DNA from 4 places in the Bradyrhizobium sp. NBAIM01 genome. Region 1 is predicted to be linked to each of the others. Evidence: predicted binding sites of a transcription regulator. Region 1 holds the regulator's gene; each other region holds the start of a gene.
What was found. The regulator LexA, encoded in region 1, represses DNA repair genes until DNA is damaged. The targets are predictions, from matches to a motif close to TGTTCNNNNTGTGTTCNG.

Region 1 (2,201 bases):
GCCACCGGCGACGAGCTCGTGATGCCGGGCACCACGCCTGGTCGCGGCCAGATCGTCTATTCCAACGGCTATGCCCTGCATGCGCTCGCCCGCAGCGAGGGCGCCGAGACCATCGACCTCGGAATTGCCGCCGATACACTGGAGGCGACGTCCGCCGGCATCCGCCGCGCGCGCGAGAGCGGCGCCGACATCCTGATCACGACCGGCGGTGCCTCGGTCGGCGACCACGACCTGGTCCAGCAGGCGCTCAAGGGCGAAGGCATCGCGATGGCGTTCTGGAAGATCGCGATCCGGCCGGGCAAGCCGATGATGCACGGTCGGATAGGCGCGATGCGCGTGATTGGCCTGCCCGGCAATCCCGTGTCGTCCTACGTGTGCGCCTTCCTGTTCATGGTCCCCTTGATTCGCGCCCTGTCGGGCCGTTCAGCGATTCATCATCGGCGCGAGCGCGCCGTGCTGGGCTGCGATCTCGCCGCCAACGACCAGCGCGAGGACTATCTGCGTGCGCGGCTGGAGGAGCGCGACGACGGCACGCGCGTCGCCCTTCCGGTCAGCCATCAGGACTCCTCCCTTCTTGCGAATCTCGCTGCGGCACAGGTACTTCTGGTGCGCGCACCGTTCGCGCCGAAGGCCGAGGCCGGCACGCCTTGCGAGGTGCTCCGGCTGCCCGTCTGAGCCGCCCAGCCACACGCATTCCGCGAGCTTGGCCGCGTTCACCATAAATTAAGCAGTTGCGGAACACATATCGAACATATAGTGTCCGTTCATGATTTGTTTCGAGGATGTAGCGGCTTAGTGCCGGCTTCATCGTGTCGGAATCGAACGACATCAACCGGGGGACTTTGGTCGAGATGTTGACGCGCAAACAATACGAGCTTCTGCGGTTCATCAGCGAACGTCTGAAGGAAAGCGGCGTGCCGCCGTCCTTCGACGAGATGAAGGATGCGCTCGACCTGCGCTCGAAGTCAGGCATCCATCGCCTGATCACTGCGCTCGAGGAGCGCGGCTTCATTCGCCGCCTGCCCAACCGCGCCCGTGCCATCGAGGTGATCAAGCTGCCCGAGCTCCAGGCCGCCGCCGGCAATCGCCGTGGCTTCACCCCGAGCGTGATCGAGGGCAATCTCGGCAAGGTGCGCGCGAGCTCCAGCCCGCCCGCGGACGAGGGCGAGCGCCCCGTCGCGGTGCCCGTGATGGGCCGCATCGCCGCCGGCACGCCGATCGAGGCGCTGCAGACCCGCAGCCATACCATCAGCGTGCCGCCGGACATGCTCGGCTCGGGCGAGCACTACGCGCTCGAAGTGCGCGGCGATTCGATGGTCGAGGCCGGCATCCTCGACGGCGACATGGCGCTGATCCAGCGCAACGAGACCGCAAATACCGGCGACATCGTGGTGGCATTGATCGACGACGAGGAGGCCACGCTCAAGCGCTTCCGCCGCCGCGGCGCCTCGATCGCGCTCGAGCCCGCCAATGCCGCCTACGAGGTCCGCATTCTTCCGCCGAACCGCGTGAAGATCCAGGGCAAGCTGATCGGGCTTTACCGGAAGTACTGATACGGGAAACATCAAGCGCCGCGCGCGTTTCGATCGGCATCGGCGATCCAGGATCGGAGCGGATACTTGTCCGCTCCGGCTGGACGGTTTCTCTGGTTCTGCGCCGGCTGTCCGGTCCATCTTCCCGCGCGACATTCCCCCGCGCAGGCGCGCAGCCATTTCTGCTTCGCCGGTAGAGTTGTGCCGGCAGTGCTGATAGCTCCGGCCGAATGCAAGGACGCGAGGTTTGTTCCTATCGAATCCGGGAAAGATAATGTGATCGCGCGCTGCGGACGCGAGCCGCAGATTTGCCCATAACCGAGCAGAGCGTTGTATGCTTCCACTCTGATAGAGGCCTGCGCCTCGAAAGAGACGCGGGTCGCTATCCCAGCATGAGGAGCACCCGATGTGTGACTACAGCCTGCATGCCGTCGCGACGCGCCCCGCCGAAGTCGGCGAGACGATCGTCACGACAACCTTCCGCGGCACCTCGACGCGCGGTTTCGCTTCCGAAGCCGATCCCTCCGTCGCGGTCTGTCTGCTGCCGGGGACGGAGCTCGCTTTCGCCGACAACGTCCGCTACGACAACCGCTGGATCTGGACGCGCACCGTGAACTCTCGCGTCGGCAAGTTCGGCAAGATCGACCCGCACATTCCCGATCGCCATCA
Region 2 (2,201 bases), on a different contig from region 1:
GAACCCGCGGAAAAGGTCGCGGATCTCCGCGTCCTGCATCCGCCCAAGCACGGTCGGGTTGGCGATCTTGTAGCCGTTGAGATGCAGGATCGGCAGCACCGCCCCGTCATGGGCAGGGTTCAGGAACTTGTTGGAGTGCCAGGACGCAGCGAGCGGGCCGGTCTCGGCCTCGCCGTCGCCGACCACGCAGGCGACAATCAAATCCGGGTTGTCGAATGCGGCGCCATAGGCGTGCACCAGCGCATAGCCGAGCTCGCCGCCTTCGTGAATCGAGCCCGGCGTTTCCGGCGCGGCGTGGCTCGGGATGCCGCCGGGGAAGGAGAACTGCCGAAACAGCTTGCGCAATCCGTCCGCGTCGCGCGCAATATCGGGATAGATCTCGCTGTAGCTGCCTTCGAGATAAGTGTTGGCGACCATGCCCGGACCGCCATGGCCGGGACCGCAGACATAGATCACGCTGACATCGAGCGCCCGGATGACGCGGTTGAGATGGGCGTAGATGAAGTTCAGGCCCGGCGTCGTGCCCCAATGACCCAGCAGACGCGGCTTGATGTGCTCGGGCCGCAGCGGCTCGCGCAGCAGCGGATTGTCGAGCAGGTAGATTTGCCCGACCGAGAGGTAGTTGGCGGCGCGCCAATAGCGATCGAGCAGATCGAGGTCGCTGCTCGCTTCGGCCGTTTTTTGTTGGATTGTCATGTTCCTGCCGACCTTCACTTCGCGATCGTCACCAACCCGGTTCCGGGGCGATCGATCCGTCGGGCATGAAACGGGATGGTCGTGACGGCTGTGTTGCGTGAGGTCAAAGGCAGGCGCGCGAAGTTTGGGCAGCTCTACTGTGCATGGGGTTGTTTTCACGTTTTTGATTTGTGTTCTTGATTTGTTCCTATGTCGTGCTATCTTGGCTGCATGAGTCCAGCATCCTCTCATGCTCTCAAGCACCCGCCGGTCACGGCGCCCTCCGAGCCGGCGGGTGCGCCTTCAGATTTCCCCGAGCTTGGCGTCGCCATCGACCGCGCGCGACGGCGAGGGCGGGGCGCGCAGTCCAACGCCAGCGGCCGTTACGAGGCCGAGGCGCGGGTCGCTTTCGACGACGGCTGGCAGAGCCTCGACGAGCTGCCGCCGTTCAAGACGAGTGTCGCCGTCGACACCTCGCGCAAGGTGATCACACGCAACGATTCCCCCGACATCGGTTTCGACCGCTCGATCAATCCCTATCGCGGCTGCGAGCACGGCTGCGTCTATTGCTTCGCGCGGCCGACCCACGCCTATCTCGGCCTGTCGCCGGGGCTCGACTTCGAGTCAAAACTGTTCGTGAAGCCCGAGGCGCCTTCGCTGCTCGAGAAGGAGCTTGCGGCTCCCGGCTACGAGCCGCGGATGATCGCGATCGGCACCAACACCGATCCCTACCAGCCGATCGAGCGCGAGCGCAAAATCATGCGCGGCATTTTGGAAGTGCTGGAGCGCGCAGGGCATCCCGTCGGCATCGTCACCAAGTCGGCGCTGGTGCTGCGCGACATCGACATTCTCCAGCGGATGGCCAAGCGCAACCTCGCCAAGGTCGCGATCTCGGTCACCTCGCTCGATCCGAAGCTGGCGCGCACGATGGAGCCGCGGGCCTCGACGCCGCCGAAACGGCTGGAGGCGCTGAAGCAGCTCTCGGACGCCGGCATTCCCACCACGGTGATGGTCGCGCCCGTGATCCCTGCGCTGAACGATTCCGAGATCGAGCGCATCCTCGACGCCGCCGCCCATGCCGGGGTCAAGGAGGCTGCCTATGTGCTGCTGCGGCTGCCACTGGAGGTGCGCGATCTCTTCCGCGAATGGCTGATGGCGAACTATCCGGACCGCTATCGTCACGTCTTCACCCTGATCCGCGACATGCGGGGCGGGCGCGACTACGACGCCAAATGGGGCGAGCGGATGAAGGGCACCGGACCGATGGCTTGGACCATCGGCCGCCGCTTCGAGATCGCCTGCGAGAGGCTCGGCCTCAACAAGCGGCGCTCCAAGCTGACCATTGATCACTTTGCGCGGCCGAAGCGGAACGGTGATCAGCTCAGCCTGTTTTGAGCGGACACATGCAAGAGGTGTCGCATGCTCAAGGAACTCGCGGTGCCGGTGCCGCGGCTGACCGTCATCACGCTCGGTGTGAACGACATCCGCGCCAGCATCGCCTTCTACGACGCGCTCGGTTTCTCGCG
Region 3 (2,201 bases), on a different contig from region 1:
GCTGAGAGCTTTTCCGCCGGCGGGAGCGGCCCCCACTCAAATTGAAAATGGAAAGGTATGACGATCTCGGCCAACCCCGATCGACCGAGATCACTCCCGCCGCCCCAGCCAGTCAAGATCAGCCGCTTCATCGCACCACCTGATCAACGCGACGCAAAACGAAACGGGCACCGAAGACGTCGGCAACTCAACGTCCTCAGTGCCCGCTCCTCGCGAAAAATTTTCGCGTTAGGTCTTACTCGTCCGCCGGCTCCTCGCCGTCGGCGTCGCGCTCCGGCGTGCCGGCCAGAATCTGCTCGGCGATCAAACCGGAATTCTGGCGGATCGCGGTCTCGATCTTGGCGGTGATGTCGGGGTTGCCCTTGAGGAACGCTTTGGCGTTCTCGCGGCCCTGGCCGAGGCGCTGGCTGTCATAGGAGAACCAGGCGCCGGACTTCTCGACGATACCGGCCTTGACGCCGAGATCGAGGATCTCGCCCATCTTGGAGACGCCCTCGCCGTACATGATGTCGAACTCGACCTGCTTGAAGGGCGGGGCCAGCTTGTTCTTGACCACCTTGACGCGCGTGGTGTTGCCGACCACCTCGTCGCGCTCCTTGATCGCGCCGATGCGGCGGATGTCGAGGCGGACGGAGGCGTAGAATTTCAGCGCATTGCCGCCGGTGGTGGTTTCCGGCGAGCCGTACATCACACCGATCTTCATGCGGATCTGGTTGATGAAGATCACCATGGTGTTGGACTTGTTGATGGAGGCCGTCAGCTTGCGCAGCGCCTGGCTCATCAACCGCGCTTGAAGTCCCGGCAGCGCATCGCCCATCTCGCCTTCGAGCTCGGCCTTCGGCACCAGCGCCGCCACCGAATCGACCACGAGAACGTCGACGGCGCCCGAGCGCACCAGGGTGTCGCAAATCTCCAGCGCCTGCTCGCCGGTGTCGGGCTGCGAGATCAGGAGCTCGTCGATGTTGACGCCGAGCTTGCGGGCATAGACCGGATCGAGCGCGTGCTCGGCGTCGATGAAGGCGCAGATGCCGCCCTTCTTCTGCGCTTCCGCCACCGTATGCAGCGCCAGCGTGGTCTTGCCCGAGGATTCCGGCCCGTAGATCTCGACGATGCGTCCCTTGGGCAGGCCGCCGATGCCGAGCGCGATATCGAGCCCGAGCGACCCGGAGGACACCGCCTCGATGTCCATGGAGCGGTCGTTCTTGCCGAGCTTCATCACCGAGCCCTTGCCGAACTGCCGCTCGATCTGGGAGAGCGCGGCGGCCAGAGCTTTACTCTTGTCCATGGAAGATCCTTCGACGATACGCAGGGCAGTTGCGGACATTGGGTCGTGCTCCTTATGGCGAGGATTCGCGTGAGGGACAAACGGTTGCGAGGCAGCTCGGCGATAAAAGCAATGTACCCCATTTGTTCTCAGTTCGCAATATGTTCTTTTGCGGGTTTTCCCCTTTGCCCTAATTTCCCTCAGCAGTGTCAAAGCGGCGGCCTGTCCTGAACACATTCCCAGCCGGTTAGCGTCAGGCGCTCGGTACCGCGGAAACAATTCGGCTTCGTCAACAAGACGAAAGCCAAACCCGATGCGATGGAAATCAAAATGGCCCAGCCAATCCGCTTCAAGGGGAGAATTCTCTAACTGTTCTAATCTGTCTCTGCGGGTGTCCTAATTAGGACAGCCCCAAGGGTTTTTGTCTTGCCGACTGGACCAGAAGACCACAGAGCTGTTCGAAACAGCTTCATGAACCATGGCTGCGCGTCCGCGTTGCCGCGGCATGCATCGCCTATGGTATTTCGTGGCCTTCCTCGCCGTCACCGCAACCTCATTCGGTGCCCTGGTGGCAAGTTCCTGGGATGACCGGAGGCCGCCTCGTCTGGCGGCCTCTTTCGGTTGATAAATCAACCTCTGACAAACCAGCCATGCTGGATCGTCACGCTCCCCGCTTTGCTCTGCGTGCACAACTGAACAGACGCGGATCCATTTCCGGATCCTAATGCATCATCACCGCGCGGACCCCGGCCACTATCGGTGATGAGAACGCTCACCTCGCGCTCCCGCCTCATCGCACGGAAAGAGCGCGCCATGTTCAAGCGACGACGTTTCAAGCAGCAACTGACCCTTCAGGACCGGCTGTCCGCATGGGTGAAGCAGGTCCGCGAGCAGGCGTCCAAGCTACCTCCCGGGCCGGAGCGGGACGCGCTGCTCA
Region 4 (2,201 bases), 110 kb from region 1:
GGCTCATGCAGGGCTTCCTCGTGTCCGGCGGAGGCGCACATAAGCTTAGGCCGGAAAAGCCGTGGACCAAAGAACTGTATTTATGTAGCAGGAACTCTCGGAAGCCCGCCCGAGAAGCACCGACCAATCATTCCCGCCGATACCTGCCCGATCGTCTCCGAGAGCGGCAAAGTGACCAACGTCCTTTTCGTCTGCAGCGCCAATCGCCTCCGCAGCCCTACCGCCGAGCAGGTGTTTTCGACCTGGCCGGGGATCGAGACCGACTCGGCCGGCATTTCGAACGGCGCGGACGTCTTGCTGTCCGCCGAGCAGATTGAATGGGCCGACGTCATCTTCGTCATGGAAAAGACCCACCGGACCAAGCTGAACCGGAAATTCCGGTCCAGCTTGAACAACAAGCGGGTCATCTGTCTCGACATTCCGGACGACTATGAATTCATGGATCCTGTCCTGGTGCGGATCCTTGAAAACCGAGTCGGCCGTTATCTGCGCCGAGACTAGCCGCCTCTTCCCAAGTCCTAGAACGGGATATCGTCGTCCATGTCGCTGTTGCGGCCGCCGCCGGCGGCAACGGGACGGCGCGGCGCGCTGCTGACGGGTCCGGAGGAGCCGAAGTCGCCGCCCGGCTCGTCGCCGAAGCTGCCACCTCCGCCGCCGCCACCGCGGCCGTCCAGCATCGTCAGCGTTGAGTTGAAGCCCTGCAGCACGACCTCGGTCGAGTATTTCTCGACGCCGCTCTGGTCGGTGTACTTGCGGGTCTGGAGCGCGCCTTCGATGTAAACCTTTGCGCCCTTCTTCAGATACTGTTCGACGATCTTGCAAAGCGGCTCAGAGAAGATCACGACGCGATGCCACTCGGTCTTCTCCTTGCGCTCGCCGGTGTTCTTGTCGCGCCAGGTCTCCGAGGTCGCGATGCTCAAATTCGCGATCGGCCGCCCGTCCTGGGTGCGGCGGATTTCGGGATCCTTGCCGAGATTTCCAACCAGAATGACCTTGTTGACGCTTCCCGCCATCGCCGCTCTCCACTCCGAATGCCACTGAATTTCAAAAGGGCGAATCCGCTGCCCGCGTTCCTCTGCGCCCGCTAGGGCGACCCTATACGCTTGCGGACACCGATCAGCCTGCCACCCCCAAGGTTATCCCCACATATAGCATCGCGCGCACGTTTGTTCCAGATTTGTTCTTCATCATGGGCGGGCAGACATTTTCCCGCGTGCCGCGAAAAACGTCAGCCCCGAATGGAACCTTTTCGAGTTCCCTTGAATAGGAAAAAACTCTTAACATTCATCAAGATGGAACCTGTCAATAGTCTGGCGAGTGTGGCTTTCCGGAGACGGACTCTGCCCTTTCCTTAGGCTACCTTTGCCTTGGAATTGATTCATATGGGTGTCGCGTCTGATCAGCCGCTTCAGGGACTTTCATGAAGCGGACGAAACTTGGGGAGACTGCAATGAATAAGATTCTTTTCGGCGTAATCTGTGCAATGGCATTGGGGCTGTCGGCTCCGGCAAGCGCGGCGGATATGGCTGCGCGTCCCTACACCAAGGCTCCGGCCCCGGCGGTCGCCGCGGTTTACGACTGGAGCGGCTTCTACATCGGCGTCAACGGCGGCGGCGGCACGAGCCGCAAGTGCTGGGACTTCGTGACCCCGGTCACGGGCGTTCTGGTGGCTGAAGGCTGTCACGATGCGACCGGCGGCACGGTCGGTGGTCAGATCGGCTACCGCTGGCAGTCGGCCAATTGGGTGTTCGGCCTCGAGGGCCAGGGCAACTGGGCTGACTTCTCGGGGGACAACGTCAGCCTCCTCTTCCCTGGAAGCGCTTTGGTCACCGGTGATCGTAACCGCTCTCACATCGATGCTTTTGGCCTGATCACGGGCCAGGTCGGTTATGCCTGGAACAACGTGCTGCTCTATGTGAAGGGCGGCGCCGCCGTAGTCGGGGACAAGTACGACGTCTATGCCGCGCCTGGCACGCCTGGCGCCGGCACGCTGCTGGCGTCGGCTCGCGAGACCCGCTGGGGCGGCACCGTTGGCGCCGGCCTGGAATTCGGATTTGCTCCGAACTGGACGCTCGGCGTCGAGTACAACCACATCTTCCTCGGCGACCGTACGATCGCCTTCACGACGCCTGCGGGCGTTGCCTTCGGGAGCGATCGCATCAGTCAGGACGTCGACATGGGTCTAGTCCGCCTGAATTATC

Region 2: I6F31_RS27640 (PA0069 family radical SAM protein) is a predicted target of LexA. The motif match lies at 868-885, and genes of this name have one in related genera.
Region 3: recA (recombinase RecA) is a predicted target of LexA. The motif match lies at 1,416-1,433, and genes of this name have one in related genera.
Region 4: I6F31_RS21860 (single-stranded DNA-binding protein) is a predicted target of LexA. The motif match lies at 1,168-1,185, and genes of this name have one in related genera.

Annotation. Positions count from the first base shown of each region.
Region 1 covers NZ_JADYVU010000006.1:210,137-212,337, reverse strand. The annotation lists gene glp (gephyrin-like molybdotransferase Glp) at 1-675, shown strand, start outside; gene lexA (transcriptional repressor LexA) at 852-1,553, shown strand; gene I6F31_RS21310 (hypothetical protein) at 1,939-2,201, shown strand, end outside.
Region 2 covers NZ_JADYVU010000010.1:152,079-154,279, reverse strand. The annotation lists gene I6F31_RS27645 (phosphoketolase family protein) at 1-696, opposite strand, end outside; gene I6F31_RS27640 (PA0069 family radical SAM protein) at 907-2,070, shown strand; gene I6F31_RS27635 (VOC family protein) at 2,095-2,201, shown strand, end outside.
Region 3 covers NZ_JADYVU010000003.1:481,100-483,300, reverse strand. The annotation lists gene I6F31_RS13075 (hypothetical protein) at 1-131, opposite strand, end outside; gene recA (recombinase RecA) at 236-1,324, opposite strand; gene I6F31_RS13065 (hypothetical protein) at 2,078-2,201, shown strand, end outside.
Region 4 covers NZ_JADYVU010000006.1:323,390-325,590, reverse strand. The annotation lists gene I6F31_RS21870 (DUF2306 domain-containing protein) at 1-7, opposite strand, end outside; gene I6F31_RS21865 (low molecular weight protein tyrosine phosphatase family protein) at 172-501, shown strand; gene I6F31_RS21860 (single-stranded DNA-binding protein) at 519-1,013, opposite strand; gene I6F31_RS21855 (outer membrane beta-barrel protein) at 1,451-2,201, shown strand, end outside.